3 regions of the Brevibacillus sp. FW306-2-1A-C05A genome follow, and region 2 is predicted to be linked to each of the others. Evidence: predicted binding sites of a transcription regulator. Region 2 holds the regulator's gene; each other region holds the start of a gene.
The links. Region 2 encodes LexA, which represses DNA repair genes until DNA is damaged. Its sites were predicted from a motif close to CGAACATATGTTCG; they were not measured.

Region 1 (10,171 bases), on a different contig from region 2:
TTCGCGCAGCTTTTTCGGCATGGCCTTCAGCTTCTTATGTATGTGCTTGCGCTCTTTTTCCGTGATCGGCACAGGACCGCAGCATAAGCCTTTGCAGTCTTGGCATGGCAGTGTATTCACAAAAGCACAACCTTTCTATTTGAAAGTTGCCATTTGCGGTGAGAAAAAAGGGCGGCCGGCACGGAGTCGGCGAACAGCGACAAGGCGAAAATTACAAAAGCAGCCTTTGACCAGATAGAAAACGGGATGACGTATAACGAAGTGAAAAACATCATCGGCGGAGAAGGTGAGCTGCTCTCCGAAGCGGGCAACAAAGGAGGGCAATTTCATGCCGTGGTCTACATGTACGAAGGGGAAGCGGCGGGCAGCAACGCCAGCTTTACCTTTCTGGATGGCAAGCTGCAAGTCAAAGGCCAATATGGGCTGAAATAAACCAAACCCGTCTTTGCAGCAAGCGCAAACGACGGGTTTTTCTTCGCAGGATGTCTGTACGGCTCGTTAACGCGGATCTTCCGTTACCAGCGCGATGGCAAAGCCGTCGTAGCCTTTGCTGCCGACCGTTTGAATTGCGGTCGCGCTAACCGTCGGCTCGTTTGCGACCAGATCGGCGAATTGCCGGACGCCGACAATGTTCGGATCGCTGGTGGCTTCGTCGACGACGGCACCTTTGCGTACCACGTTATCGGTAATGATGACGCTGCCTTTTCGCGAGAACTTCAGCGCCCAGCGGAAGTAGTCCGGATTGTTTTTCTTGTCGGCGTCGATGAAGATGAGGTCAAACGGTCCCTGTTTTTCATCCGCGAGCGCAGAAAGGCTGTCCAAGGCGTCTCCAAGCCTGATCTCGACCACCGATTCCAGCCCGGCACGGGCGATGTTGGCTTTGGCCACCTCGGCATGCTTCGGTGCCGCTTCCAGCGTGATGAGCCGACCGTCGGCAGGTAAGGCGCGGGCTAGCCAAATCGTACTGTAGCCGCCCAGTGTCCCGATCTCCAAAATCGTCCGGGCTCCCTGGATGCGTGCCAGCAGATGGAGAAATTTTCCCTGATTGGGCGCGACGTCGATAGGCGGGAGGCCAGCGGAAGCGTTGTTTTCCAGCACGGCTTCCAGGATCGGATCGGCTGAAACGAATTTTTGCGTAAAATACTCGTCTACGGCTGTCCATTGTTCGCGATTCATGGTTTCCCTCCTTTTTATGACAAGGCTACGAAAAGAGCATATGGCAAAAACAGCATATCATAAAAGCTGCATCGTCGAAATATTGGAAATGCAAAGGCGATTTCAGCGCAAGAAATTGAGGAAGCCAACGACGATGAGAAAGCCCAGAAACGCTATGATTCCGTAAACCAAATACGTTGGCAGCCTGTCAAAGCCTCCCGTCGCTGCTTCAGCTTCGTGCTCTCGCGCGCCAATGGACGAAGCATTCCCCCCGGCAGGATTCGCGGCGCCCGACTCGTGACCTGGACGAACGGATGGCTGCTTGGGAGTCGACAAAACGATCCCGACGATCAAGAGAAAAAGGCTTGCCGCCAGAAAAAAGGTCACAAAGCCGTTGGTGAACAGGGAGGGAAGCTCCGGCTGCGTGGGAAACTGCCCGGTGGCAGAGGCGGCTTGCATTTGCCCGATCCAGATGTAGTAGGCGAGCATTCTTTCAAGCGTGTAGAGCAACCCGCTGGCTAGAAACAAAATCGTGCTGAGCGTATAGGCATGCTTTGCGGTCAATGGATTTGCACTCACTTTCTGTCAACGACAATTATTGGAGGTACGTCATGTAGATGGCTGCGAAAAAGCATGTGGCTGCACTAAAGGAGAGCAGCGCGGTAGCCATCCTGGAAAGCGGGTGGTTGTGCTTGCTTGGAAACCAGCTAGATTGCTGCAGCCGATTGCGGTAGTAAACGAGCAGGAGGAGAAACAAGGCGGCGTGCGCCCAAAAAAATGCCTTCCCCCGGCGCTTGTTCGGGAAAAAACAAGGTGACCACCGGGCCTGTCACCACCAAAAAAATGGCCATGCAAATCAGTATGCGAATGATTTCCAAAAAAAATCGAAACAAAATGAGCATCGTTATCACCATGTACATTGTAACATAATTGGATATTTTGAGGAATAATGGTATTTGTTATGGAGCCTTACGGAAAAATAGAGGAAACAATTGCGTCCGTTACCATTATTTTCGCATGGTATTATCGTCCAATTCTAGCGATAATAGAAAAGTAATCCAAGCTAGCTAGTATAATCCAACTTGGGGATTCGATGCGTTCGACTGAATTTATGCAGATAGGTCGACGCTATTTTTTTGTTCCATACATAGGTATAATTACCTAAAATTGATCGTTGTTTAGGGGAAGATCGTACTTTATGATTAGATCATTCACGTATGACATATGCGTACTACCCCGTACGCCCCGGCCGGAAGTTGCGGCTGGGATTTTTTTTGCCGTCCGGCATCCAATGATCTCCTATCGCGTTTTGACGCGCTTTTGGTATATTCTATACGAGGACTCACAATGTTCTTGGGGTCCGCGGTGGCTCAAAAATGCAGAGGAGCCACCGCTTTTTTTATACAGATTCTTATCCAGTATGAGGGCAACTAAAGCCTTGCCAATGTCTTGGCGCAGCCAAGTTTTTTGCTGCGACGAAAGCCTTACTTGCAACAAAAGCGAGCCATACATATTCAGGTCTTTTGTACCATACTTTCGGCTGTACGTTGGCGAGAACTTGCCATGGAAGGATCGCGCATTCATACATGCTCCATTTCCGGTCATCCTAAAGAAAGGGAAAATTGATCTGGAGGTGTTTCGCATGCGAACGATCCTTGCTGTTTTGGCGCTTGTCTTGGCGATTACGGGCTGCACGGGCAAGAACAACGCGCAAACCCAGCAGAAAAACGACGCGGAGCCGTTGTGCACTCCGGCGCCCGTGCGCCATACCGAATGGGAGGAGCAGGCAAAGGCGATTGCAGGCAGGGTGGATGGCATTGACGAAGTGGCAGCCGTCCACATCGACAAAGACCTGAACCTGGCGATCAAGGTGAGCAATTTCAACCGCTTTCGGCTGGAGTCGATTGAAAAAGAAGTCTCTGGCAAGCTGAAGGAGGCTTTTCCGGATTCAAAAATCCACGTGACCTCTGACAAGAAGCTGTTTATGGATTTGCAAGCGATGAGCGGCGCTCCGTGGCCAACGGATGTCAAGGAAGCGTGCCAGAAAAAGAAAGCGAGCAAAAAGCTGGAAAAGAAAATGAAAGGGTAATAGCGGTCTAGCGCCTCGGCTTGCCAAAAAGGTGGCCGAGGCTTTTTGCGGTCGGTGAACAAGCAGGCGAGGCGAACGGTTGCCGATGAACAACGCATCGAGGGCAAAAGAAAAACTCCCGGGATGGGAGTTGGATTCGTTTAATAGCAATCGCCATGAACACGGTCACGGTCATGATCGCGGTCACGATGCAAGTCGACGCCGCGCAGCTCGTCTTTCGCTTTCTCAACCAGCACTTGATAATCCCTTACCACTTCGGTCAGGGCAGAAACGGATTCTTTGTAATCCGGCTCATTACAAATCCCATCAATGGCCCGATGGAGGTGGTACATTTTATCTTCGGTTTTGCGGATAAATTCTACCCAATCCATTCCGTTCATAAAAATACCTCCTTTCCTTGCCTTAGGCTTTACCCGATGACAGAGAAGTATGCAACGATTTGTCTGGCAGCCTGCGCAAGAGCGGATAAAATCATTTTTTTCGACACTTTGTCTTACCATGTTTATCTCTTTACTATGGAAATAAACTTGCCTAGTGCGTAATATAAGAGGATGGAATTTTTCGTTGAGCCGTGAGAGAAGATCCGTGGAGCGTTTTCGGAAGCGAATGAGGTGGAGAGTGTGGATGTTTTAGCAAGAGTAAACAAGTCATTGGAAAAAATAATGCCGGTATTGACTCCGAGCAGTGTGGCGATTGGCGTGTTGGCCGGGACTCATCTTCAGCCCTATGCCTTTTTGTCGCCGTGGGTGTTTGCCTTTATGACCTTTGCCGGGAGTTTGGGAGCGGGGTTCAAGGAATTTGCCAAAGTATTGACACGGCCGCTGCCGCTCGTCGTCAATTTGCTGATTTTGCATGCGCTGATGCCGTTTATCGCCTGGGGAGTGGCTCATCTGCTCTACCCGGACGACATGCATGTCGTCACAGGCTTTTTGTTGGCCGCACTTATACCGACCGGGATCTCCAGCTTTCTCTGGTCGTCGATTTACATGGGCAATATTGCCCTGACGCTTTCGATTATTTTGCTAGATACGATGATTTCGCCGCTTGTCGTTCCGTTTGGCATGTACGTTTTGCTCGGGGCAAAGGTGGAGATGGACACGTGGGACATGATGCAGGGGCTGTTTTACATGATTGTGCTGCCGTCGCTTGCCGGGATGCTGCTGCATCATTTTTCGCAGGGGAGGGTCAAAAAGACGTTGGCTCCCAAGCTCGCTCCGTTTTCCAAGCTGGGCATGGGTGTCGTCGTTGCCATCAACAGCTCGATGGTCGCAAGCTATTTCCACGCCTTTGATGCCAGGCTGCTGGGAATGGCGCTGGTCGTGCTTTTCCTCGCGATTTTGGGCTACCTGCTCGGGTGGTGGATCTCCCGGCTCTTTGGCTGGGAGCGCGATGTGATCGTGACCTTGACCTTTAACAGCGGGATGCGCAACATCAGTGCCGGAGCGGTCATGGCGATTACGTATTTCCCGGCGACAGTCGCGCTGCCTGTCGTGCTCGGGATGCTGTTCCAGCAGACGCTCGCTTCCACCTTTGGCAAGTTTTTGGACGTCGTGGAGAAAACACCGAAAAAAATCATCCAGGAAGCCGCGCAGTAGAAAGCAGGGAAATCCTGCTTTTTTTTATTGCTTGTTCGCATGTTGTTCGTATATAATACATACAAACGTACGTTCGAGGTGAGGCTTTTGCTGGAGACAATAGTTGTGCCCGTCCACAATGTGATGAAGCGGGTTCCGGTGCTGACAACTGTACATCTTCGTGTCTACAAAATGCTGGAGAACGGAATAGAGATCAACACAATCGCGGCGGATCGCCAGATGAGGCGCGCCGTCAACGATTTGTGCAGGTTAGGGTGGGTGAAAGCAAGTGGGGATCGGAACTAGCTATGCGGGACGGCAAGCTTCCCGGCAGCGCACTACTCCGCCGGGGGTCACGAAGCAGGAGCGCGAATCGTTTTTGTATTTGCTTCGCGACTCGGGCAGGGAGGATTACGCGGTGACGGTAAGCTGGTGGGTTTCGTTGGACGGCGAGTGCGGCAACACGCAAAGCATGTGGGGCGTGGTCAAGTGGGTCGATCCGAAAGCGCGCAAAGTCCAGTTGGTCAACGAAACGAGAAGCGAATGGATTGAGCTGGAGCAGATCGTGAATGTGCGCGGCTGAGCTTGGAGTTTTAGCGGCAGGCACAAAAGAAGGAGGGCGACTATGCCCTCCTTTTTCGTTTGGATGAGGAAGTAAAAAGATATTATGTAAGAAAACCTAACACAAAATCAAGAAAATTGCCAAAAAGCGTTGACAATCGACTATGATATGTTAGTATATATTACATAGCATGCATTCTCTCCACTTCCTATCTTCGACCCAGAAATGGGTCCTTTTTTTTTGCCCGGATAGCTTGCCTATTGCGGATAAGGCTTGCCATCGCCCTTGAACAGCTTGCTCACCATCTCGTACAGACGGCCCGGCATGTTCGGGAACACGAACGAATACTGATCGGCTCCCTCCTTTAGCAAAGCGACAGGGGCTTCGATCGTGTAAGGAATTTTCATCAAGTCGAGCATTTTTTTGTACTCATCCACCATGGCGTGATCGACTGTATAGTAAAACGATTTGGAAGGGTTCATTTGTGCACGCTCCTTTTCCATATTGTAGCATAGGAAGGCGTTTGTTTGAACGAGACATAATATTTATTATGTTAACTAAATGACCGTCTGAACGACAAAAAACACTCTGCTGTCAGGCAAACAGAGTGTTTTTACGCGTGCGCATGCAAGGGACGGGACCGCCTAGCTGCTGAAAAAACTTCTGCTGGAGTGCTTCCGCTTGTAGTGGGAGCTGCCGTAATGGGAGTGCCCATGCCCGTGCCGATGTCCGTGGCTGGAACCGTATCCTTTGCGATACTTGTAGTCGCTGCTGCTGTATTTCCGGTATTTGTGGGAAGAAGTCGAGTGATTACCCAGTAAATTTTTCAATAGCTTTTTTAACATCTCCATCACTCCCAGTCGTCGTGTAGGATCGGTTTATATTCGTATTTACGAATATGCTTGGCAATCGTTTCAGTTCCCTGCGAATTTTTCGGGAAAAACAGGTCCGATCCGGTCAATCCGGTTCGTCCAGATACCGCCCGTAAACGTAGCAGGCACCCGGTCGAGGTCAGCAGGCGTATCGAAGCCTGCGGAAAAATCGCCGCTTCCGGCTACAAGGATGGCGCGCGTATTTACTGCTTCCATTCTCGCCATGAAACGGTTCGGCCAACCCCACAGCCATGGCGCGATTTGATCGGGAATGTGGAGCTGGGTGTGGGCGCAGGCGTCGGGAACGTAACCGGACCAGCCCGCCGCTATGTACGGGATCAGACAGCTTTTCATCGTATCCATCGAGATGACGCGCAGCTCCGGGATTTGGCTCTTCACCGCGGCGATCGGCTCGTCGCCTCCGTAGACTGTCAGCTTTTCCAGCCGTTCTTTTGGCAGAGACTGCAAGGCGTCCGCGAGCGCCTGTCCTTCGTTTGGATCGTTGCTCTTGATATGGATGAGCAGAGACTCGTCGGGGAACGCTTTGAGCACATCGGTTAACGACGGCATCAGCCCGATGCCTTTTCCGCGAAACGGATAGGTGCGTCCTCCGTCTGCCGTATAGTTGTAGCCGATATCGAGCTTCTGCAGGTCGGCCAGGGTAAAATCTCTGGTGACGCCGTCGCCGTTCGTGCGACAGCCGAGCGTCCAGTCGTGGAACACGGCAAATTGCCCGTCTTTCGTCCAGTGGACGTCAAATTCCACGACGTCGGCACCTGCTGCGAAGGCGGCTTTCATGGACGGCAGCGTGTTTTCCAGATACGGATGCTCCGGCGGGTAAATTCGTTCGGCTGTACACGTCTCGTTCGTCAGCCCTTCCATGTAAAAGGTCTGCGCCATTCCGCGGTGGGCGAGCAAAAAGGGAGAGCCGGCAGGCGGAGCAGCCAGGTAGGAGCTGTTGACGAAAAAGACGTAGGCGACAAACAAAAGCGGGATCCAGACCACTTTTTTGCGGTACCATTGCTTGCGCGGTCTGTTATCGGAAGTGGACATGACTTGTAATCCTCCAGCGTCGTGACTTTTTGTGCGTTCATTCTATCAAAATGCGGACGCAAGCGGAAATCCTTTTTCGCCGGAGAGAGCAGGGGTTGGCATGGAGGAAAAAGACTGGCAAAATAGATGAATAATTGAAACCAGAATGGACAGAGCAGGGGGATTCCATGAAAATAGCGCTACACCAGATCGCCTATCAGATCGGGATGCACCCGGCAGAGATGGCGAAGCTGGTCTACGAAGGAGAAGTCACGGGCGAAGTGCCTGACCGCAACCCGCAAGCGAAGGATGCGTGGGTAGATTTGCATTCGTTGAAAAACTTCATTGAATGGAAGTTCGATCAGGGCGCCTTCGACCAGATGTTTTTCGATAAAGCCATGCGCCATCTCAACAAGGCGATGGGGAAAAAATAAAGCGGTGCGACAAGGGAGAGAACACAACATGCAGCCATCGATCATTTATTGTATGTGCCCAAAAGCTTATTGGGAGAAATGGGCGGACAAAGACCATTACCTGCCTCGCGACTACGAGCAGGAAGGGTTCATTCACGCCACAAAAGGCGAGGAGCTGCTCGGCAAGGTAGCAGACCGGGTGTACGGCGCGTTCGACGAGGAGTTGTACGTGCTCGTCGTGGACGAGACAAAATCGCCTTCGCCCGTGAAGTACGAGCAGGCCAAGGACGGGCTTTTGTATCCGCACATTTACGGCCCGCTCCATCGCGAGGCGATAGTAGACGTGAGGCGCATGCTGAAAACAGACGGGCACTGGCACATCGGTCCGTCCATCCGCTAATGCCCTATCCGTTCCAGTTGAACTGCGCGAGCAAATCCAGCACCTCGCGACGCTTGGCTGGCGGCAACTTGTCGAGCCTGCGCAGCAAGAGGGCGATTCGTTTGCGCTGCTCGCTTTCGCCGGAAGACTCGGCGCGCTTGCTCACCCATTGGCGTTTGAGCCGGACAGGGTCTGTCTCCGCTATGATCCGCAGCAGCTTTCGTTCCAGAAAATCCAGAGAAGCCATGTGAAAAACCTTCTTTTTCGCAAAGTCCGTTCTCTCTATCCTATCATACATAATTGTTCCGCGAACGAAGCACAATGGTACAGGTAGTGAATCATACTGGCAAAGTGAGGAGTGTTTTTCATGGCAAAACCGGACGATCGTTCTGACAACGCAGCCAAGCTGCAAGAAATGCTGCAAAACACGGAAGAGAGCATTCGCGAGTCGGAAGATTACCTGGCGGCACACGCGGGCGAGATTTCCGAAGAGGAACGAGCGAACATCGAGGCGAAAAACCAGCGCCGTGCAGAGAGCATCGAAGGGTTCCGCTCCGAGATTAAAGACGAAGTTTCCCAAAGTGAATAACGTGCTCATCAACGCCTGTCGCTGTCCATTGCGGCAGGCGTTTTTCACATTGGGCCGACAAAAGTGCAACAAGACATGAATTGTTGGACGAAACATGGTAATCTGTAGATGGACAAATTAAATCAAGAGGAGAAAGACTATGAAACGACCAGAAGATACACGCGTCGTTGTCGGCATGTCCGGCGGGGTCGACTCCTCCGTGACGGCTTACCTGCTCAAGCAACAGGGATATGACGTCATCGGCATCTTCATGAAAAACTGGGATGATACCGATGAATTCGGCCACTGCACGGCGGAAGAAGACTTCCAGGATGTCCGGCGCGTCTGTGAACAAATTGGCATTCCATACTACACCGTGAATTTTGAAAAAGAATACATGGACAAGGTGTTCCAGTATTTTTTGGATGAATATAAACGCGGGCGCACACCGAATCCTGATGTGATGTGCAACCGTGAAATCAAGTTCGGCGAGCTGCTCGCCAAGGTCATGGACCTGGGAGCCGATTACATCGCCACCGGCCATTACGCGCAGGTGAAGTTCATCGACGGAGAGTACAAGCTGATCCGCGGCGCGGACAACAACAAAGACCAGACGTACTTCCTCAATGTGCTCGGCCAGGAGCAGTTGTCAAAAACGATGTTCCCGATCGGGCATTTGCCGAAGCCCGAGGTGCGCAAAATTGCCGAAGAAGCCGGGCTTTACACCGCGAAAAAGAAGGACAGCACAGGGATTTGCTTCATTGGCGAACGCAACTTCCGCGAGTTTTTGCAAAACTACTTGCCAGCCAAGCCCGGCAATATCGAAACGGTAGACGGAGACGTGATCGGGCAGCATGACGGCCTGATGTACTACACGCTCGGCCAGCGCCAAGGCCTGGGGATTGGCGGCGGGCACGGCAAGACCGGCCAGCCGTGGTTTGTGGTGGACAAAGACCTGGAGCGCAACGTCCTGATCGTCGGCGAAGGCTCCAACCATCCCCGCCTGTATTCGAGTAGCTTGCTGGCGACAGACGTAAGCTGGGTGAGCGCGAACAAGCCGACCGAATCGTTTGCGTGCACCGCGAAATTCCGCTATCGCCAGCCGGACCAGCAAGTGACGGTGCACATCCGCGAGGGCAACACCGTAGAAGTCGTTTTCGCCGAGCCGCAAAAAGCGGTTACTCCTGGCCAAGCCGTCGTCTTTTACGATGGGGAAGTGTGCCTGGGCGGAGGTACGATTGACAAGGTGCGTTTGATCGACAAAGAGAATTGAATAACGGGGGAAGCGCTTGGTGGATGCTACGAAAAAGTCAAAAGTGATTATTGTTTCGTTTTTGGCGGGAGCGCTTTTGCTGGGAATACTCGCTTACGTGGGGATGTCGGCCACGAGCAACGAGCACATGACCGTGATCGAGAGCGTCATCAAGGAAAAGGGTGGCGTGATTGAAGCGGGTGGTGTGACAGTGGTTCCTCCCGAGGAGAGTCCCTTCCCGAAAAGCGGAAAGGGCAACACCATCTATCGCATCG
Region 2 (10,171 bases):
ATCACTCACGCGCACGGCGATCATGCACACTACGGCCTGGCGCTGGACAAACCGACCGAAGAGGATGAAGTAGTCTCCACTGACAAGGAAATCGACGTTGTCGTGAAAAAAGACGAGCCGCTTCTGGACGGCATCATCGTCGACTACCTGTATCTGCCGCAAGAAGGCTTCGTCATCACCAACCCGTCCAAAGGAAACACAGGCGACCATTAATCGCTTTGAGCCACACACGCAAAAACCCCTCTGCTGCTTATTCAGCCAGAGGGGTTTTTACTATTTGCCACGTTCAAGCCTGCGTGTACAGCTCGGGCGAAAGCTCAGCCAGCAGTGGCGCCTGCTCCCCTGCCATCTTCGTCAGCACGAGGCGATGCACCGGCCTGGTCATCGCCACGTAGAGCAGCTTCGCGTCCCATTCGTTGCTTTGATACGCATCCACATCGACCACGATGACCGCGTCAAACTGCAAGCCTTTTGTCAAATAGGCAGGCATCACGGTTACGCCGCCCGGAAACTGGTTGTCTTTGCTGCCGAGCAGCGTCAAATCGGCAATGCTCTTTGCAAGCGCCTTGTGCGCCTTTTTGCTCGCCTGAATCGTCTTGGTGACGATCGCGATCGTTTGCAACCCTTCCTTTTGCAGAGCGGCCACCCGGGAGCTGACTTCCGTCCACAGCTTGGCGCGCGAATCGGCCTCGACCATGATTGGCTTTTCGCCATGGCGCAAGACGGGCTTCGCCAAGACGGCTTCCGGCAGCTCAATCTGCCGCAGCACTTCGTTGGCGCACAGCATGATCTCAACTGTCGAGCGATAGCTTTGCGCCAGCGTGTAGTAGGCGGGACGAAGCTGTTCGAAAATACCCTGGGTCAGCTCCTCCCACGCGTGAATGCCGCGGTAGCTGTGAATGCCTTGGGCGATGTCGCCGACAATCGTCAGCGAGTGGCGCTTCGTCGCGAGCGCAATCACGGCAATCTCCAACGCGCTCAAGTCTTGCGCTTCATCCACGACGGTATGGTCGAAATGCCCGGCCTTGTTCATCCCTTCGATGATATGCTGCAAATACAACAGCGGCGCGATATCCTCCGCTTCCAGCCGCTCCTGGGCAAACAGCGCCGCAGAAGACCGGCTCACATCGCGGACCACTTCGTCGGAAATGTCCGCAGGGACAAGCTTGCGCAACAGCTCCTCCTCTGCGATCAGCTCGCGGTACGACTCGAAAATGTCCAGCCGCGGGAAGGAGACGAGGTACGTATCCAAAATTTGCTCCAGCATTTTTTCAAACTTGGCCAGCCCTTGCTTGTCGAGGTCGACTTTTCGCTCGCGCAAATGCGAAAATAGTTGCTTGTTCATCTCTTGCTTCAAATGCTTGCGCAGCGCATCGACGCGTCGATGGTACGGCAAGGACCCGAACTGCTCCAGAAAAAACTGCCGGATCGTCTCGCCCGGGATGGAGAACACTTGCTTCGTCTTGTTGTAAAGAAAACTCAGTTTTTTGAACGGGATTCTCGTCTCGATCACGTAGCGTATGTACTCTTCCATGGCTTCCCGGCACGCCAGCGAGCCTTTGAAACGCAGCCGATGGCGGGTGATTTCCTGCTCCCGCTCGTCCTGCCCTTCTTCAAAAAACAACTGCAGCGGTTTGTCCGGGCTCACGATCCGCCAGCCTTTGGGCATGAGCGGCTTCACGAGCCGCGCCGCCCAGTCTACAAACGTCGATTGCTGAACATCGTCGACGCCAAGCTCGGGTAGCACCTCTGATATGTACGTCAGAAACATCCGGTTCGGGGCGAACACCATAAATTTTTTCGACATCATCGTATCCTGGTAGTTGTAAATCAGGTACGACAGCCGATGCAGCGCAATCGTCGTCTTTCCGCTGCCCGCAACCCCTTGCACGACGATCGGCCGATCTTTTTCCGCGCGAATGATGTCATTTTGCTCCGACTGGATCGTCGCGACGATATCTTTTAAGCGGCTGTCATTCGTCAAGTTCAGATTGGCGTTCAAAAATTCGTCGATGAAGCCTTCCTGCAAAAACTCGTCCGGGTGCCCCATCTCGCGGTTGATCGTCTCTTTTACAGCGCCATCGTAAATCCCGACGATTTTTCCGTCCTCAATCGCGAAGTTGCGCTTCAATCTCACCTCGCCGCGCACGATCTCGCGCCCCATCCGGTAAAACGCATCCTTGCTCTCTCCGGAATAATAGAGACTGGCAATGGGCGCTCGCCAATCCACGACGATCGAATCAAACGTATCGCTGCGGACGATCCCTCTTTTTCCGATGTACACCTGGTCAAGCTCGTAAACCTCGTCCTTGAGAAAATCGACTCGGCCAAAGTACGGCTTGTCGCGTCCGTGATCCTCCAAATAACGCAGGTCTTTTGCCTTGCTTGCGTTCACGACCTGCTTGACGTAATCGTCGGTCGCTTCCCGAATCTCTTCGCGCAGCCGAGCGATCTCCCCATCGATCAATGCAATCGTCTCATCCAGCTTGTTCTGTTCTGCCTCGTAATCGCGGTGTTGGGTACTCACACCCATCCCCCCTCTCGTCTTTTATCAATGTGATGGTCGTTATTGCATTTGTCTGGCAAGCCAGATTCCCGCGGCACAAGAGAGCAGGCCGACCACGATACTGAGCAGGGCGTAAACGAGCCCGCGCAGCCATTGTCCCTCTCCCCAGAACGAAACCACTTCCAGCGAAAATGTGGAAAACGTCGTGAATCCGCCCATAATGCCTGTCGTAAACAAAAGATACAGCTCAGGCGAGAAGCCTCCCCGCTCCTTGCCGATCACAAACAAAACGCCGATGGCAAACGAGCCAATGATGTTCGCCAGCCACGTGCCTACAGGCCAGCCCGGCTGATTGGCAACCAGCGCCAGCACATAACGAAGCAACGAGCCGACTGCTCCCCCAACCGCTACAGCCACCCATGCCATTGGTCCCCCTCCTCAATTGCAAAACTGGCAGAAGTCGTCAGGAACAAAAAGACACCCGAGCGTCAAGCAAGGATGTCTGCCGTATCAATACAAGTAAGTTTACTGTTTTGGACGATTTTCCTCAAGATCTTCCACATAGCGGATGGAATCCAGATTCGCTCGAAGCGACATCTTGACCGCATCGATGTACTTTTGGCGCAGAGCTTTTTGCTCCTGCTTCTCCTCGTCAGTCAAGCCAACCTCGCGAGATTTCTTGACCAGTTCGTTGATTCGTTTAATTTCTGCGTCAGATACCACGTTCCGGTTCCTCCCACTCTGTAGTAATGCCGCTTTATTATATCATATCAGTCGGAACTGGCAAGAGAGCGGATGGCGGGCAAGTGCTCGAATCAGTCCGTTTCCGGGATGAACAAGGTCTGCCCCGGATAAATGAGATTGCTGTCGAGGTTGTTCGCCATTTTGATATCGAAAATCAGATCGCGCACATCCACCTTTTCCGAATGATGATGGCGCACAGCAATCGTCCAAAGACTGTCGCCGGAGCGAACGGTCACTTCTTTTCCTTTTAGCGGCTCTTTATGCGCAGAAGAGGCAAACACCAGTTCGGTAAGCAAGTAAAAAAAGAGAGAGAACGTCAGCAAAAACAAAATAGCTTGTCCTCTCGTGATGCCCAAACGGACGCGGCGAGGCTGCTTTTTCTCGAAACGGTTATGGATAGACATGGCATTCATAATATGACCCCCTGCAAACATACGTTCTATAAGTTCGTATCCCTATCATAAATGAGAACATATGTTCATGTCAATACAAAAACCGCCGTCTCGCAAATTCGCGCGGAGCTGCTGTGCGCAGCCGTTTTTGCTTCGGATGACGCTGCCGGGCGACTCTATTGGGGTGGATTTAGCTCGTTTCTAGCTGGTTGCTTGCTGCCTGAACAGAAGTCCAAGTGTGCCGCGTTGGTGCGGTTTGTGGCTTGGCGTAAGCTCGGCTCTTCGGTACTGGAGCGGCTGGCGGTTTGACGTGAGCTCGACTCTGCGACAGTGGAGCGGCTTGTGGCTCGACGTAAGCCCGGCTCCGCGACGATGGAGCGGCTTGTGGCTCGACGTAAGCCCGGCTCCGCGACGATGGAACTGTTTGCCGACTTGGAGTTAGCCCGGCTCTATTACAATGGAACGGCTGCAACTTACGGCTCCGGCCGCCCGCCCGCGCTTTTTTCGAGATTTGGCCGATGCTGTCGAATCAAATGCATTTACCCTGTCAAAAATTCCTGTTCGCATCAAAATCGAACTTATGTTTGTCGAACGCAAGCTCCCATGGTATAATATAGGAAAACATGTTCGAGAAATCAGGGGTGTCTCTCTATGTCAAAATTATCCAGCAGACAACAAGCCATAATCGAATTTATTCGCAAGGAAGTCCGGGACAAAGGCTATCCTCCATCCGTCCGCGAAATCGGCGAAGCTGTCGGACTTGCCTCCAGCTCTACTGTGCACGGTCATCTGGCGCGCTTGGAAAAGAAAGGGCTGATCCGCCGCGACCCTACCAAGCCTCGCGCCATCGAACTGCTGTCTGAGGAAGACCGCTTCCAGGACAACTTCGAGGACTCTGTCGTTCGCGTTCCCGTCATCGGGAAAGTAACCGCCGGGCAGCCGATTACCGCGATTGAGGACGTCGAAGAGTACTTCCCGCTTCCAGAAAATATCGTGACTTCAGACAAGGTGTACATGCTGCGGATTTCCGGGAACAGCATGATCGACGCCGGTATCCTGGACGGCGACTACGTAATCGTGCGCCAGCAGCACGTCGCCAACAACGGCGATATCGTCGTCGCCATGACAGAAGAAGACGAAGCGACCGTCAAGCGCTTTTTCAAAGAGAAGAACCACTTCCGCCTCCAGCCGGAAAACGCGACGATGGAACCGATCATTTTGGACAACGTCACCATTCTCGGAAAAGTCATTGGCGTCTATCGCCTCATCCACTAATCGTTCCAGCGCATGAAAAAAGGACAGCCTCCGCTGTCCTTTTTCGTCTCTATCATTATATTTATCTGGCAAGGAAAAACCAGACGATCATGCTCACCTGCAACACGACTTTGACAACTGCGCTTCCCAAAAAGCCGATCAGCGAGCCAAAGCCTGCCTTTACCGCTTTCTCTATCGGCTGCTTTTGCACGAGCAACTCCACCAGCACCACGAGCACGAACGGCATAATCAGCATCCCGAACGGCGGGAACACGAAGATTCCGAGAACAATCCCTACGGCCGCAGCCACCGAAGACCATTTGGAGCCGCCGTACTTTTTCACGAAAAACATGTTGGTCAACAAATCCGCACCGTACAGCAAGATACTGAGCACCACCATCCCCCACCAGAAAGACGCTGGCAACCCCGCTCCCGGATCGGCTATGAAAAAGTGGTAGAGCAAAAAGCCTGCCCACAGTAAAATCGTATCGGGTAGTACTGGCAAAAATATACCGGCGATACTTAGCGCGAAAAGCACCAACACGATAATCCAAAGAACAATATCCATTCTCTATGCACTCCTCTCACATAGGTAATACGAGAAAAAGCCGATTGAAGTTGCACTCTTCTTTTGCGAATCCGTGAGGCCGTCTGCGAGGAGTACCTGCCTATTTTAACGAAAGCGGAGGGTTACTATGACGCGAAACTGGCGCGACCTCTCTTATTTGCACAACGGGACACCGAAACAAAAAGCTGCGGGCCAGGCCATCGCCCAATCCGCGGTCATGCAGCGGCTGCAAGCGTTCGATCCCGTGCTCGCAGGTACGATCCCTCTGGACATCGACATTGCGGACAGCGATCTGGACATTATTTGCGAGTGCCACCACCTCGAGCAGTTTGCCGACGTCGTCCGCGCTTCGTATGCGGCGTATGAAGGCTACAAGGAAGCTCGTCTGCTCGTGCAAGGCGTGCCCACCTGCCTGATTACGTTTTTTGCCTGCGGCTTCTGGTTTGAGCTGTTTGCCCAACCGCGCCCGGTCGAACAGCAAAATGCGTATCGGCACATGGTCGTCGAGCACCGTTTGCTGCTGCTCGGTGGCGCTGACGCCCTCCGCGCCATCCGCCAGCTCAAGCAAGACGGCCTGAAAACCGAACCTGCTTTTGCCTCCTATTTTAACATTCCGGGAGACGATCCATACCAGGCGCTGCTGGATGTGGAAAAGTGGACGGAAGAACAGCTCCGCACTCTTGTGACCAGGTAAAGAGTCCCCCGCTCCTTTGTCGCATAGGCGGACGGCGCGCGCGTGGCGAAAAAATCGCCAGAGCCGCGGTGCAAATGGCGGACAGATGATTTATAATGGGAACTACTGCGCGGGCACTTGGCGGCGCGCAGGGAGAAAACGCGAACGAGGGGGTGTGTGGTTGGTGAATGGAATTGGTTTGCCAGATACTGCAGCGTCTCATGCAAAGCCTGGGAATAAGGCGATACTTTGCATGAGGTGGACAGTCGTTTAGACAATTCATCGCCTTCTCTAACGTATCTCATTTCTTATTTCCTGGCTTTGCCCCTTATTTTTCACTTTAAAAATAAGGAGCGAGCGGAAATGAAATATGTGAATGCAGCCAGCATGCTGCCAGAAACCTTGATCGCAGAAATCCAAAAGTACGTGCAGGGAGAAATCATCTACATTCCGAAACCGAAGACGGCCCATCACAAATGGGGGACCCGGACCGGCGGCAGAAAACAGTTGGATGAACGCAACAGCGCGATCCGCAACGCTTTTCGCGAAGGCGCCTCCATCCAGGAGCTGGCCGAGCAGTACTTTCTCTCGACGGAAACGATCAAAAAGATTGTGTATGCCAAATAGACAAAAGCACTGGCGCGTCCACGAGACGGTCAGTGCTTTTCCTATGCCGAGTTCTTTTTACAATCGTTCTTTCCCTTTGCAGCGCACTCCGCTCCTTTTACAGTAGAAGGTACAAACACCATCACAACTCCTCACGCCTGACGGAGTACGCTGCAAGGAGGAACCAGAAAGATGCAACCATTTATTTCACCCCACCACTATCACTTCATCAAAGCACAGGTGCAAACCTTGTTGAACGCATACACAAGCAGCACAGACCCTAACGTCATCCGGGCCCGCAAAGAAATCGCCCAGGAATCCGTGTTCCAGCTCTTCCCCGGCATGACAGAGGAACAAAAACAACTGCTTGCGCCACTCGCAGCCATCAAGGAAAAGAACGAAGCCAAACAGTTTTTGCTGCGGCTCTCGCCGTATATCATCCCTTTTCCCGCTTTGACCGAGCAAGCGATCAAAAAAATGTTCCCGAAGGTCAAGAAGCTCAAGCCGCCTGCGACAGCGGAAATCCCGTATGCCGAGACGTCGTATGTAAGCTGGTTCGACAGCGGGGCAGACAAAAAGTACATTATCGCCTACTACCCTGACAAGCTGATCGGCATTCACGGCGTTTTTACTCCCCTGCCCAAAAAAGGGATTTGTGCGATCTGCAACAAAATTACCGACATCGGCATGTTCGTCCTGGAAGCGCGGGGGGCGGGCAACGGCACGTATTTGAAAAAAGGAAACTACTTGTGTCAAGACAGCGTCACTTGCAATCAAAATATTCGTTCGCTGGAAAAACTGCATGATTTTCTGGCTACGATGGTCAAATGAGCAGAAACACGATCATGCGCGAAAAACAGTGGCGGCTCCTTGTTCAAGCTTAGCGAACAAGGAGCCGTTTTCATAAAAAATACCCCTCAAGCAACTCAAGGGGCAGTTGACGGCAAACGGGCGAGAGGATGCATTCGTTCTTTTGACCGAATCTTTGATGAAGCCCGCTATCTTTGCGAAAACTGCGCGGAGAAATGGAGCTTCCACAAAGGCCACGCCATCAGGAGGGCGATTTTCATCGACAATGGCGTCCATCAACGGAAAGGGAGGATTTTCCTTTCGGGTACCTTTACTATACTTTGCTTCTCTATTTGCTGTCTCCTGACCAAAGTTAGGTGAGGTTAATCTTTTTCACGGGAGTTGCTAGCGTTTCTCTTATTTTGCCAGCGTGGCGAGTACATCCAAACTGTTCCGCCACTCGCTGTTTAGGCGGGGGAACTGCCCTCTCAGCTTCCATTGGCTTGAGCATGGTACAGCCAGATAGGCCGGTCGGAAGCGAGATAACGATTGTTTCGGCATGCCGGGCGAACTGAATGTACGTGGATCGGATAGGTTAAGCCCCGCTAGACAAAAATGGTTCGTCCAAAGCGGCGGGCAAAAGAAGGATGCGGCTGTTACAAGTAGTCGAAAAATCGGTTCCACCAGGTGTATTCGCCGATCATCGCTTGATTTTTCCCATCGTACAAGGTGTTCAGCTCGTCTGCGGGGATGTAGCGGTAGCCGTTCTCCTGCAGCGTGGCGATGATGCGGTTCATGTCTGGTTGCTTTCCCGTCTCGTCAAAAGCACCAAGGATCGTCACGAACCGTCCAAAGGCCGAAAAGCGGATCGCCAGCTCGTAGCACATCGCATAGCTTCCCCCGCTCGCTTTCGCATCGTGTTGGCTTTTTTCCAGGATGTACATCTCTGCGAAAAACGAGGCGTCCTGTACGCAGTCGTCCAGTTCGAAACGGTTGTCTGTTTCAGCTTCCAAGCGGGCTTTTACCATTTTTACTTGCTGCATTTCTTTTCGGTAATCGAAGTCTTTCGGGGCATACCATTCGGCTGCGTCGTCGAAGTGGAGCAGGAGTTGTTTTAGTTGCGGGTTCATAAAGGTTCCTTTCCTATAAGAAACAATGTTATCTTTTTGATTTTGTACCCTTTACAAAAAATAGAAAAGAATCCTTATTCATGTTATGCTCTCACTAGCTAGGCCACAAAGGAGAGATTGACATGGGAAAAAGCATTTTGATCGGGCTGGCCGTTTACGTCATCGGCATCATCCTCGTCTCGGCTACTACCGCCATTTATAACGGAACTCCTTCAGAGTTGTCTTATTTGCGCGCCATATCGTACGCAATTATTTACCTCGCAGGCGTCGTCGCTGCCAGCGCTGTGCTGTTCGTGAAAAAGCGCCAGAAATAGTTCCTCGCCAACAATGCTCGGATTCCCTCCTGGCTCAATCCGTTCTGGTCAAAAAAAGAACAAGAGGGACTATTTTCATTATAAGCAGCTTGAGTGCTGTTTTCATGGTAGCTTCTGCTTTCTCTCTTTTTAGCTAGTCCGGAAAGCAGGAAATCGCCAGTTCCTTCTGATCCGCTCCCACTCTTGGTTGCAGGAGCGGATCAGCCTCGTTAAAACCCCAATAAAAAATGTTCTACTAACTCATTTATGTAAACGAATCACTTTTGTTTCTTCGCAATTCCCTCCGCCCCTCGCAAAAGCACCTTTGGAACCAGCCGAATATATACTAGCTCCCCAATGAGCTCTACAATGGTTTGCGTCACGATCACTGCCGACGCCACTCCGTTTAGCGGTTCCGGCAGCGCCAATGCAAACGGAAGAACGACCAGAGAGTTACGCGTGCCTGCACTAAAAATCAAAGCTCGCCCTGCTCCGGTATCCAAACGGAATAGATGGGAAATAATCCGCGCAATAATCGGTGTAATCGCCATATATGCTGCATAGACAGGAATCACTTGGATGATCGAATCAAAAGAGCTATACAGTTTGGCAATTTGCGAGGCAACGACAACAAAAAGCGTTAGCGCCATAAAAGGCACAGGCAGCCATGCTGTCGCATCAAGAAACCGTTCTCCCCGTGGTTGTCTTGTTGACCACCATTGCGTAAGTAGAGCAAGAATCAGCGGGTCGACAATAAGCCCGAAAAACGCTTCGAGAAATGGCCCGACACTCACGATTTCTGCTGCTTTCTCGCCCATAAAAAGCCATAGATAAACGGGCAAAAAAAGCATTTGGGTGACAAAAAGGATCGGGGTTGAAACCAACACGAGTTTCTCGTTCCCACGCCCAAGATGGGTGAAGACAATCACATAGTCAATGCAGGGGGTAAGCAAAACAAGAAATACCCCTAACAAGATTGCTGGATCGGCCGGAAGAAACCGCGTTAACCCCCAGACAAGGACTGGTACGGCTATGTAGTTGACAAGAAGGAGCGCATACATAAACTTTCGATTCGAGAGTGCCTCTTTTAAACGAAAAAAAGGGATTTGGGCAAACATTCCATACATCAAGATGGCAAGCACGAACGAAATCGTACGATCAAGGCTCTCGCCTGATTCTGGCCATAACAACCCGAATCCAGCAGCAATCACGAACA
Region 3 (10,171 bases), on a different contig from region 2:
CTTTACCGCTCTCGTCCTTGAACTTGCGCTCGAGGATTTGATAAGGAGTGAACATGTTTTTGTCGTTGTTCGGGTTGTTATCCTTGTCGTCGATGTAGACGTTGGAGTTGATGTAAGGGAATTTCGCGCCCTTCAGGCTGCGATCCAGATGTTCCAGACCGAAGTTGAACTCGTGGTTCCCGATGTTGCCAAGGTCGTAGTTCAACAGGTTCATCGCTTTGTAAACCGGGTGAGTTTCTCCGTCTTGCAGCGGATCGATTTTCGCTACGTAGTCGCCCAGCGGGTTTCCTTGCAGCAGATCGCCGTTGTCGATGAGGATGCTGTTTTTCGCTTCGTCTCTCGCTTTTTTAATCAGCGTAGCGGTTTTGGCGAAGCCGAACTCGTCCGTGGCTTTGTCTTGGTAATAGTCGTAGTTTACGATGTTGGTATGGATATCGGTAGTTTCAAGCAGGCGGAGCTTCAGGGTGGAGCCAGTTTCGGCGCTCACAGGGGTAACAGGGAACGTGAGAGCGCTGACAACTAAAGAAGTGCTGAGGAGAAAAGCGGTCAGCATTTGTTTGTTTGTCTTTTTCATTTTTTGGTTGACCTCCAATAAGTTCACAATAAGTGCCAAGCAAAAATAGTTTATCACTACAATCTGTAGATTGGTAGATAATTGTAGGTTAAGATTATTAAATTTTGTCTATTGACAAAAAAGATATAATGATTGCTCAATTTGCCGTTTGCCCGCGATAAATTTCTCGCCAATTACGAATCCTTGAGAGATTCACGTATGTCCCCCTTCAAACATGGCAAAACTAGGAAAAAAGGTATAAGAAGGGGTTCATCAAATCATGCGAAAAAAATGGATGGTGTACGCATCGTGGGGCGCTGCGCTTCTCACCGGTGTCGTATTGGGTATCCTGCTGGCAGGCAGCGGAGGCAGAGAGAACGGACTGCTTCAACTGCTGCATACAGACATCGGCAAGACGGCAACGGTGGCAGGAAAGCCGTATGAACTGGTGTTGACCCGCAGCTACTTGTGCGGCGTCCGGGATGAAGAGCGTCAACCGATCGCCGCAGGCCATTTGCCGGAAGCGATGGGGGATTACAAAGGCTGGGAGATCGTGACAGCCGATCCGAGCAAAATGATTTTAATGAGAAGGGAACAGGACATTTCTCCCGCATGCAAGGAGAACGGCCATTTCGGCTTGTCGGCGGACGGAATGCTGACGCTGTTTCACGGGGTTCCCGCCGAGCAGGACGTCATCCAGACGTTTTACCGCATCAACACGGCAAAAATGGAAGCGAGCCTGCCAAAAGAAGAGCTGGAGAGCTTGAAGCGGGGCATCCGCATTCGCAATCTGGCAGAGTATAACAGCGTCCTGTCGACGTACGGGGAGTTTCAACTGGATGGCGACTAAAGCGAGCAGAGGAAAAAGTCGGCGATCCCGCAGGGAGAATGGTCGGTTTTTTTCGTGCTGCCGTACTGTTGTGCTGCATTTCGTTACAAGTCTACAGCGATAATCCGCCACTTGTCCCACGGCGTGGAGCGGCGCAGCAGAAACGTCCACTCTTCGTTCCGTTCATGGTTGTCATGCGTGAAGTAAGTCAGGTGGACGTGGACCTCCGAGAGCAACGGCCCCCGCTCGTCAGAAGGAATGACGATTTCGGTCTTGCGGACGGAGGCTACGTCAGACAGCCGGGCAGGCAGCGGGAAGCCGTCTGTCGTCATTTGCAGCACGTGGTTGTCCTGTTCGTGCAGGGCAGTGAGGAAATACCCCACCAGCTCCTCGGCAGTAGCGCCTGTGATCGTCGTCGCAAGCGAGCCGGACGCTTTTTCGATCATCAGGCTGTGGCTGGGATCGGGCTCCTTGCGCTTGTGGGTCGAGCTTCCGAAAAAGTGGATGCAAAAATGGCCGGGAAAGTCATTGCCCGCGATCGCCCCTGCACCGTGCGGCATGCCGTGCATGGAGGCGGCAAAATAAACGCCGTTGACCTTGACGAGAATCGCTCTGCGCTTCCATCTCCATTTGCCCTGGTAAATCTTTTTCATCGTCTGCGTATCTGTGCGCGTCAGCGGCTGCACATCGGCATGCCTGCTGCCCGCACGGCGCTGGACGTGGAACCGCTCGCCAGTCTCCAGGTCGATGACGGTGGCGTACTCCATGCGGCCGAAGGTGTGTTTGACCTGCTCCCACGGCGTCGCTTTGGCATAATGCACGCGTTCCACCTGCGCGACAAGCTCCTCGATTCGCTGGTGAACATCCGTCGGCAAAAGGTATTGCAGCGGCTTGTTGCTTTCAAACAAATTCCCGTCGTGGTCGTACACAAACTGGCGCTTTTTGACGGTCAAGGTGGCGCGAACCCAGTGGGGATTCACGAAAGCCGGAACCTTTTTTGCGGCAAACAGCCGTTTGACGAACGAATGCTGGGCGCGAACATTGAGCGTAGAGTGAAAAGGCGAAGTCGGCGATACAGAGACAGAAACGGTAATCGGTTCTTTGCCTTTCGCCTGGGCGGGCTGCTTTGCGCAGCAGACAGAGAAGAGAAGCGTGACGAGTAAGAAAGCGGCTAGTAAACGTCGCACCGAATCAGCACCTCCACCCTATATGGTTTCAAGACGAAACGGCGGAAATGAGCTGTAAATCTTGGCATCATAAGGCCGGAGGCGGGACGCCATACTGTACTCATACGGCGATCGAAGGAGGAATCTTTTCTTATGTCTACCATGCCCAGAGGTAGCTACAAGGACCAGTTCCACCAGCGTTTGTACGTTCAATTGAACCAAGGACACAACAAGCTCAATTACCAGCAGATCAACCGGATCCAGGAGCAGATGCAGAGCGGCGTAGATGAATACGCGCACATGCAGCATGATGTGTCGGACTCACTTGGAATGAACAAACACTAAAAGCGACGCCGTATGACCCGTTCCTTTTGGCAGGAGCGGGTTTTTGCATGGAAATACACGTTCGCTTTTCGAGCGCTTTGTGATACAGTAGAGAGTAGAAACTTTGCACACGGAGAGAGAGTGGACCATGCGCATTTTAGGAATCGACCCTGGCATTGCGATCGTTGGGTTTGGGGTTCTGGATAAACAGGGTAGCCAATTGCGTCCCGTCCAGTATGGCAGCATTCAGACAGAGGCAGGCTTGCCCGTTCCGCTTCGCTTGAAGCAGATTTTTGAAGCGATGCAAAGCCTGCTGGAAACGTATCGACCGGATCAAATGTCAGTAGAAAAACTGTTTTTCAATAAAAACGTGACGACGGCCTTCACGGTGGGGCAAGCGCGCGGCGTCATCCTGCTGGCGGCGGAGCTGGCCGGAGTGCCTGTGTATGAATACACGCCGATGCAAGTAAAGCAGGCGGTGACCGGCTACGGCGGGGCAGAGAAAAAGCAAATACAGGAAATGACCAAGCTGTTGCTGCGGCTGAAAGAAGTGCCGAAGCCTGACGACGTGGCGGATGCATTGGGCATTGCGATTACGCACGCACAGTTTCGGGCGTTCATCTCCATCTCGGAAGGAGTTCAAAAATGATTGATTTTGTGGAAGGGACACTCTGTTACCTCGATTCAGAATACATAGTGGTAGAAGCCGGAGGGATCGGGTATCGCCTGTTTTGTCCCAATCCGTACCAGTTTGTGCGCTACGAAGGCAGCAAAACCAAGCTGTACACGCACCATCACGTCCGCGAAGACGCGATATTGCTCTACGGTTTTGCCACCCGTGACGAGCGCGACCTGTTTCGCAAGCTGCTCGACGTGAACGGTATCGGGCCAAAGGGCGGCCTGGCGATTCTCGCGGCGGCGACTCCCGAGCAGTTGGTCATGGCGGTGCAACAGGAAAATGTGACCTACTTGACGAAGTTTCCTGGAATCGGCAAAAAGACCGCGCAACGAATCATTCTCGATCTCAAGGACAAACTGGTCGGATACACGCCATCGGCGATCCTGACCGTCGCGGCAGGCGATCTGACAGCAGGCGAGCAGGCGGTTTCCGCGTTGAACGAGGCGCTCGACGCCTTGACGGCGCTCGGCTACTCGGACGGCGAGCTGCAAAAAATCAGAAATGCGCTGTCGGAGAAATCAAAAGAGGGCGATAGTGTGGAAAAGCTCATCAAACAAGGGCTTGCCCTGCTCATGAGGGGGTAGGATTTTGGATCAGCGAATCATCACGACGCATATGAACTGGGAAGAAGATGCGGCGGAGTTGAGCCTCCGTCCTCGTTATTTGAATGAGTATATCGGACAGCAGCACGTCAAGGAAAACTTGAAAATTTTTATTGAAGCGGCGAAAATGCGCAAGGAATCGCTGGACCACGTCCTACTGTACGGACCGCCGGGACTGGGCAAGACGACGCTGTCGCAAATTATCGCCAACGAACTTGGGGTGAACATCCGCACGACGTCCGGACCGGCGATCGAGCGGCCAGGCGATCTGGCGGCGATTTTGACCAACCTGCAGGAAGGCGACGTGCTGTTTATCGACGAGATTCACAGGCTGAACCGGAGCGTCGAGGAAGTGCTCTATCCGGCCATGGAAGACTTTGCGCTCGACATCATCATCGGCAAAGGGCCGAGCGCGCGCAGTGTGCGCCTCGATTTGCCGCCGTTTACGCTTGTGGGCGCGACGACGCGGGCAGGGATGCTCTCTGCGCCGCTGCGCGACCGCTTCGGGGTGGTGAACCGCCTGGAGTTTTACACCGTTCCCGAGCTGACCTTTATCGTCTCTCGGGCAGCGGATATTCTTCAGGTGATTATTCGCGAAGGCGGCGCGGAAGAAATCGCGCGTCGCTCGCGGGGAACTCCGCGCGTGGCGAACCGTCTGTTAAAGCGTGTGCGCGACTTCGCCCAGGTAAAAGGCGAGGGCGTCATCACGACGGAGATTGCCAAAGAAGCGCTGGAGCGGCTGCAGGTAGACGCCTGCGGACTGGACCATATCGACCACAAGCTGCTTCTCGCCATCATCGACCGCTTTGACGGCGGTCCGGTCGGGCTCGATACGATTGCCGCCACGATTGGCGAAGAGGCGCAAACCGTTGAAGACGTGTGCGAGCCGTATTTGATGCAGATCGGCTTCATGCAGCGGACGCCGCGGGGCCGCGTGCTGACCCCGAGCGCGTACCAGCACTTTGGGCGGGAGATGAAATCGTGAATCCAATAGCCAAGCTTCTCATTATCGGCGGAGCCGTGCTGATCGTCATCGGCCTGCTGTGGCAGGTGGGCGGCCGCTTTTTGCCGCTGGGACGCCTGCCTGGGGATATTGTGGTGGAAAAGGAAAACGTCAAATTTTACTTTCCGGTCGTGACGTGCATCGTCATCAGCATCGTGCTGTCTCTTGGGATGTATTTGTTCCGGCTTTTCAAATGAGGGCATTTGCCTTGCACACACAGCCTGTTTGTACGCCATCGGAGCCGTTTCGTCCGGTGGCTTTTTGTTTGCGTCGCCTGGTCCCATTTTGCGGGCGAGGGCAGGAAAATCGCCTGTGATTGTCGAAAAAGATGGGAGTACATGCCAATTTTCGACGAGATGAGATCAGGAGAAAGGAAGGACGTTGGACGACATGAAGAAGAAGTGGATGGGGAAAGTCCTTTCGGTGAGCCTGATGACAGTTGCTCTCATGGGAGGACCAGCGCCGGCCGAGGCGGCTTCTGAACATATCCGGGTGGCGCTCTTTGTGGATACGGGCAAAGGCTACAGGGGAGTTGTTCCTTCCGTTACGCTGACTGCTGAAAAAGGAATGGAAGTGACGTTAGCAGGCCCGGAAGGCAAGATCGAGTTGCCAGAATTAAAAGGGGAAGCTGCCCGTTACCGGGTGGATGAATATCATCTGATCGTGGCGCAGACGCCAGACTGGAACCAAGCGCAGCAAATCGCTCAGCTTTTGAGCCAGCGCAAATATGAAGGCTCGATTCAGGTGGCGAAACGAGGCGGACAAACCGTTTACCAGGTTGTCAGCGGTACATACGACACGTATCAGGCAGCGGCCAATCAAGTGGCGGCCGTGGCCCAGGCGACGGGGCAAAAGCCGGTTGTCCAAGGCCCGCTCCGGCTGGAAGCGGGGCAGTTCAAAAGCTTGAGCGAAGCCCAGAAATGGCAGGAGTCGTTTGAGCAAAAAGGCATCCCGGCGTACCCTGTGCTGTTGTCAAACGGCGAAAAAGTCAAATACGCGGTCTGGATCGGCGACGAGGTCAGCCAGGAAGCGCTTGCGGCATTGGCGCGCAAAGCGAGCAGCGCTTTTCCGAACTTTTCCTACAAGGCGCCTGACAGCCAGTCGTATGTCGTACTGAAGCAAGATGTTTACGGCTCTCCGGATGAGCCGATCTGGAAGTACGTATTCTCGCCGCAAGCCAAGCTGACGGTCGAGGCGAAAAAGGCGGAGCCGGAAGCGTTGATCGGCGTCGTGGAACGCGAGCAGCGGACGTACCGCGGCGAGATGGAGCTGTCGGAATACAACGGTCACCTGACGGTTGTAAATGAACTGCCGCTGGAGGAGTATCTGTACGGGGTTGTCGGCTCGGAAATGGCTCCGGGCTGGCCGCTGGAAGCGTTGAAAACGCAGGCGGTCCTGTCGAGAACGAGAGCTTTGTGGCAAGGAAACAAGTACGGGATTGCCAACGTGTCGGATACGGTGACGGAGCAGGCGTATTACGGCTATGGAAAAGAGTCGGAGGACGTCCGCGAGGCGGTGGATGAGACGGCAGGGGAAGTCATCTACTACCAGGGCAAGCTCGTCGAGTCCCTGTTCTACTCGAACGCAGGCGGAATGACCGCCGATGGCACAGAAGTGTGGGGAAATCCCGTTCCGTATTTGCGGCCCGTCGAGAGCGACGATACGTATCCGCTGGAAGCGGCGAGCCTGTGGTATCGGGTAAAGCTCGCGGACGGGACGATCGGATATTTGCGCAGCGACCTGGTGCGGCTGACAGGCACAGAGGCCAATGGCGCCAGAATAGCCGTCATCACAACGGAAAACACGAACTTGCGCACGGGTCCGAGCACGACGACGCATCGGGTTTTGTCTACCTTGCCAAGCGGCGCTGAGGTGACGATTCTTTCCGAAGAGGCCGAGGAAAATGCTTATGCGTGGACGCGTGGCCCGTTTACTTCCGCTGAACTGACGGCCTTGCTCAATGCGAACCAGGACAAAAACAAGGCACCGCGCATTCAGGGGAACGTCACCAGTCTGAAAGTGACGAAGCGAGGACCGTCCGGGCGCGTGATCGCGATGGAGGCGAACGGGGTTCCGATTGCCGTTCCTTCCCCGGATGCCTTCCGCTCGCTTTTCCAGCAAGGGGGAAGCCCGCTGCGCAGCACGAAGTTTGATGTCGAAGTGATCCAGGGCGGCAAGCAGGGAGGACCGCAGTTCCTGTTCCGCGGCTACGGCTTTGGACACGGCCTCGGGGTGTCGCAATACGGCGCTCGCGCAATGGCGGAGAAAGGGTATGACTACCTGCAGATTTTGCAACACTATTACCAGGATGTGACAATTGACAAGTAAGGCTTTTGCCACATGAACTGTCATTAAAGGAGTTAACGATTCGTGGACGTGCAACAATTTGATTTTGAACTGCCGGAGCATCTGATTGCCCAGCATCCATTGAAAGACCGGACAGCTTCGCGGCTGCTCGTTTTGAACAAACAGACTGGCGCCATTTCCCATCAGCGCTTTACCGACTTGATCGACCATTTGCAGCCGGGGGACGTGCTCGTCATGAACGACAGCCGCGTGTTGCCCGCAAGGCTGATCGGCGAAAAGGCCGAGACGGGAGCGAAGATCGAGGTGCTTTTGCTCAAATCGCTCGGGGACGATCGCTGGGAGACGCTGGTAAAGCCAGGCAAGCGGATGAAGCCGGGAACGGAAGTGGTCTTTGGCAACGGGCTTTTGCGCTGCGTATGCGAAGAAGCGACAGAGACAGGCGGGCGGATCGTACGCTTTTTGTACGAGGGCATTTTTTACGAGATTCTCGACCAGTTAGGTTCGATGCCGCTGCCTCCTTACATTCATGAGCAGCTTGAAGACAGCGAACGGTACCAGACGGTGTATGCGCGCGAGCGAGGCTCAGCGGCGGCGCCGACAGCCGGGCTGCACTTCACCAAGCCTTACCTGGAGCAAATCGCTGCAAAAGGCGTACAGCTCGCGTACGTGACGCTGCACGTCGGACTCGGCACGTTCAGGCCGGTCTCTGCCGACTCGGTCGAGGAGCACGTCATGCACGCCGAGTATTACGAGATTCCGGAAGAAACCGCTGAGCTGGTGAACAAGGCGAAGGCGGAGGGGAGAAGAGTCATTGCGGTCGGAACGACCTCGTGCCGGACGCTGGAGACGGTCGGACGTGCGAACGGCGGCAAGCTGGCGGCGACGTCGGGCTGGACGGACATCTTCATTTACCCGGGATACACGTTCTCGATTCTCGACGGGCTTTTGACGAATTTTCATCTGCCCAAGTCGACGCTCGTGATGCTGGTCAGCGCGCTGGCTGGCAAGGAGCATGTCATGAATGCGTACAAAGCGGCCGTCCAGGAGGAATATCGCTTCTTCAGTTTTGGGGACGCGATGCTGATCGTTTAAAAAAGGTACACATCCCACCCGTATAAGTGTATACTTATAAGTCGGGTGGGTTTACTTCACTCTCAAGTTTTCTTATAATAGGAAAGACTTACATACATAGCTTGAGGAGTGCGACAATTTGGCTGTACGCTACGAATTAATCAAAACATGCAAGCAAACAGGCGCTCGTCTCGGAAAGCTGCACACTCCCCATGGGACGATTGACACTCCTGTCTTCATGCCAGTCGGCACGCAGGCAACGGTCAAGACGATGAGTCCCGAGGAGCTGAAAGCGATCGGAGCGGGCATTATCCTCAGTAATACCTACCATCTGTTTTTGCGTCCGGGGCATGAAATCGTCCGCGAAGCAGGCGGGCTGCACGGCTTCATGAACTGGGACCGCGCCATTCTGACGGACTCCGGCGGATTTCAGGTGTTCAGCCTGAGCAACCTCCGCAAGATCACAGAGGAAGGGGTTTCCTTCCGCTCTCATCTGAACGGGGAAAAGCTGTTTATCGGCCCGGAGGAGGCCACCCAGATTCAAAACGCGCTCGGCGCCGATATTTTCATGGCGTTTGACGAGTGCGCGCCCTATCCTGCGGAGTACGACTACGTGAAAAAGTCGATGGAGCGCACGACCCGATGGGCGGAGCGCTGCCTGAAGGCGCACTCACGGCCGAACGAGCAGGCTCTGTTCGGGATCGTACAGGGCGGAATGTTCAACGACCTGCGCGAGCAAAGCGCCAAAGACCTCATCTCCATGGATTTTCCGGGATATGCGATTGGCGGGCTGAGTGTGGGCGAACCGTTTTCCTTGATGTACGAAGTGCTGGAGCATACCGTTCCGCTGCTTCCGGCAGGCAAGCCTCGCTACCTGATGGGAGTAGGCTCGCCAGACGCTCTGATCGACGGCGCAATCCGCGGCATTGACATGTTTGACTGCGTCTTGCCGACGAGGATCGCTCGCAATGGGACATGCATGACAAGCCAGGGACGACTGGTCATCCGCAATGCCAAATACGCACGCGACTTTACTCCGCTCGACCCGAATTGCGACTGCTACACGTGCAAGAATTACACCCGCGCTTACATCCGCCATCTCATCAAGGCGGAGGAGACCTTTGGCATCCGTTTGACCACCTACCACAATCTGCATTTCCTAGTGAAGCTAATGGAGCAGGTGCGCCAGGCGATTGCTGAAGACCGCTTGCAAGATTTCCGGGACCAGTTTTTCGCTCAGTATGGATTGAGTGAAGATAGATCTTTTTAATCGAGGGGGATTTTCATGGAGGGCTTGACTCAGTTTTTACCGATTATCATCATGTTTGCGATTTTCTACTTCTTGCTGATTCGTCCGCAACAGAAGAAAGCCAAACAGCGCAACGCCATGCTTGCAGCTCTGAAAAAGGGCGACAAAATCGTCACCATCGGCGGCATGCACGGTACGATTCAGGAATTGAACGACGACTCGGTGACGCTGCGCATCGCGCACAACGTCAACGTTACGTTTGATCGCGGCGCGATCAACAGCGTTGTTTCTACAAGCAACGAGCCAGTGAAAAGCGAGCCGGCAAAAGCGGAAGCGGAAAAAGAAGAGTCCAAATAAAGCAAAACAAAAGCAGGTGGGAGTTCCCGCC

Region 1: a site for LexA is predicted at 4,902-4,915, ahead of AC3WJN_RS13630 (YolD-like family protein). Genes of this name have one in related genera too.
Region 3: a site for LexA is predicted at 2,944-2,957, ahead of ruvC (crossover junction endodeoxyribonuclease RuvC). Genes of this name have one in related genera too.

Annotation. Positions count from the first base shown of each region.
Region 1 is NZ_JBYSWV010000019.1:69,262-79,432, reverse strand. It holds gene AC3WJN_RS13670 (YkgJ family cysteine cluster protein) at 1-120, opposite strand, end outside; partial or broken gene AC3WJN_RS13665 (DUF3862 domain-containing protein) at 205-432, shown strand; gene AC3WJN_RS13660 (O-methyltransferase) at 499-1,176, opposite strand; gene AC3WJN_RS13655 (hypothetical protein) at 1,279-1,719, opposite strand; gene AC3WJN_RS13650 (hypothetical protein) at 1,863-2,057, opposite strand; gene AC3WJN_RS13645 (YhcN/YlaJ family sporulation lipoprotein) at 2,798-3,244, shown strand; gene AC3WJN_RS13640 (hypothetical protein) at 3,385-3,624, opposite strand; gene AC3WJN_RS13635 (bile acid:sodium symporter family protein) at 3,907-4,839, shown strand; gene AC3WJN_RS13630 (YolD-like family protein) at 5,108-5,401, shown strand; gene AC3WJN_RS13625 (hypothetical protein) at 5,638-5,862, opposite strand; gene AC3WJN_RS13620 (hypothetical protein) at 6,025-6,225, opposite strand; gene AC3WJN_RS13615 (glycerophosphodiester phosphodiesterase family protein) at 6,295-7,305, opposite strand; gene AC3WJN_RS13610 (hypothetical protein) at 7,473-7,718, shown strand; gene AC3WJN_RS13605 (DUF952 domain-containing protein) at 7,747-8,097, shown strand; gene AC3WJN_RS13600 (hypothetical protein) at 8,102-8,323, opposite strand; gene tlp (small acid-soluble spore protein Tlp) at 8,444-8,665, shown strand; gene mnmA (tRNA 2-thiouridine(34) synthase MnmA) at 8,805-9,917, shown strand; gene AC3WJN_RS13585 (hypothetical protein) at 9,937-10,171, shown strand, end outside.
Region 2 is NZ_JBYSWV010000001.1:45,900-56,070, forward strand. It holds gene AC3WJN_RS00255 (HesB/IscA family protein) at 1-213, shown strand, start outside; gene AC3WJN_RS00260 (HelD family protein) at 287-2,527, opposite strand; gene crcB (fluoride efflux transporter CrcB) at 2,567-2,932, opposite strand; gene AC3WJN_RS00270 (DUF896 domain-containing protein) at 3,032-3,229, opposite strand; gene yneA (cell division suppressor protein YneA) at 3,322-3,663, opposite strand; gene lexA (transcriptional repressor LexA) at 4,294-4,917, shown strand; gene AC3WJN_RS00285 (DUF456 domain-containing protein) at 4,979-5,464, opposite strand; gene AC3WJN_RS00290 (DUF4269 domain-containing protein) at 5,592-6,158, shown strand; gene AC3WJN_RS00295 (CD3324 family protein) at 6,501-6,764, shown strand; gene AC3WJN_RS00300 (FusB/FusC family EF-G-binding protein) at 6,936-7,574, shown strand; gene AC3WJN_RS00305 (hypothetical protein) at 8,189-8,662, opposite strand; gene AC3WJN_RS00310 (hypothetical protein) at 8,785-8,976, shown strand; gene AC3WJN_RS00315 (arsenic resistance protein) at 9,234-10,171, opposite strand, start outside.
Region 3 is NZ_JBYSWV010000005.1:81,234-91,404, forward strand. It holds gene AC3WJN_RS06345 (bifunctional 2',3'-cyclic-nucleotide 2'-phosphodiesterase/3'-nucleotidase) at 1-574, opposite strand, end outside; gene AC3WJN_RS06350 (BofC C-terminal domain-containing protein) at 834-1,403, shown strand; gene AC3WJN_RS06355 (hypothetical protein) at 1,487-2,569, opposite strand; gene AC3WJN_RS06360 (hypothetical protein) at 2,702-2,893, shown strand; gene ruvC (crossover junction endodeoxyribonuclease RuvC) at 3,021-3,521, shown strand; gene ruvA (Holliday junction branch migration protein RuvA) at 3,518-4,135, shown strand; gene ruvB (Holliday junction branch migration DNA helicase RuvB) at 4,140-5,138, shown strand; gene AC3WJN_RS06380 (DUF2905 domain-containing protein) at 5,135-5,353, shown strand; gene AC3WJN_RS06385 (SpoIID/LytB domain-containing protein) at 5,538-7,484, shown strand; gene queA (tRNA preQ1(34) S-adenosylmethionine ribosyltransferase-isomerase QueA) at 7,527-8,555, shown strand; gene tgt (tRNA guanosine(34) transglycosylase Tgt) at 8,674-9,804, shown strand; gene yajC (preprotein translocase subunit YajC) at 9,820-10,140, shown strand.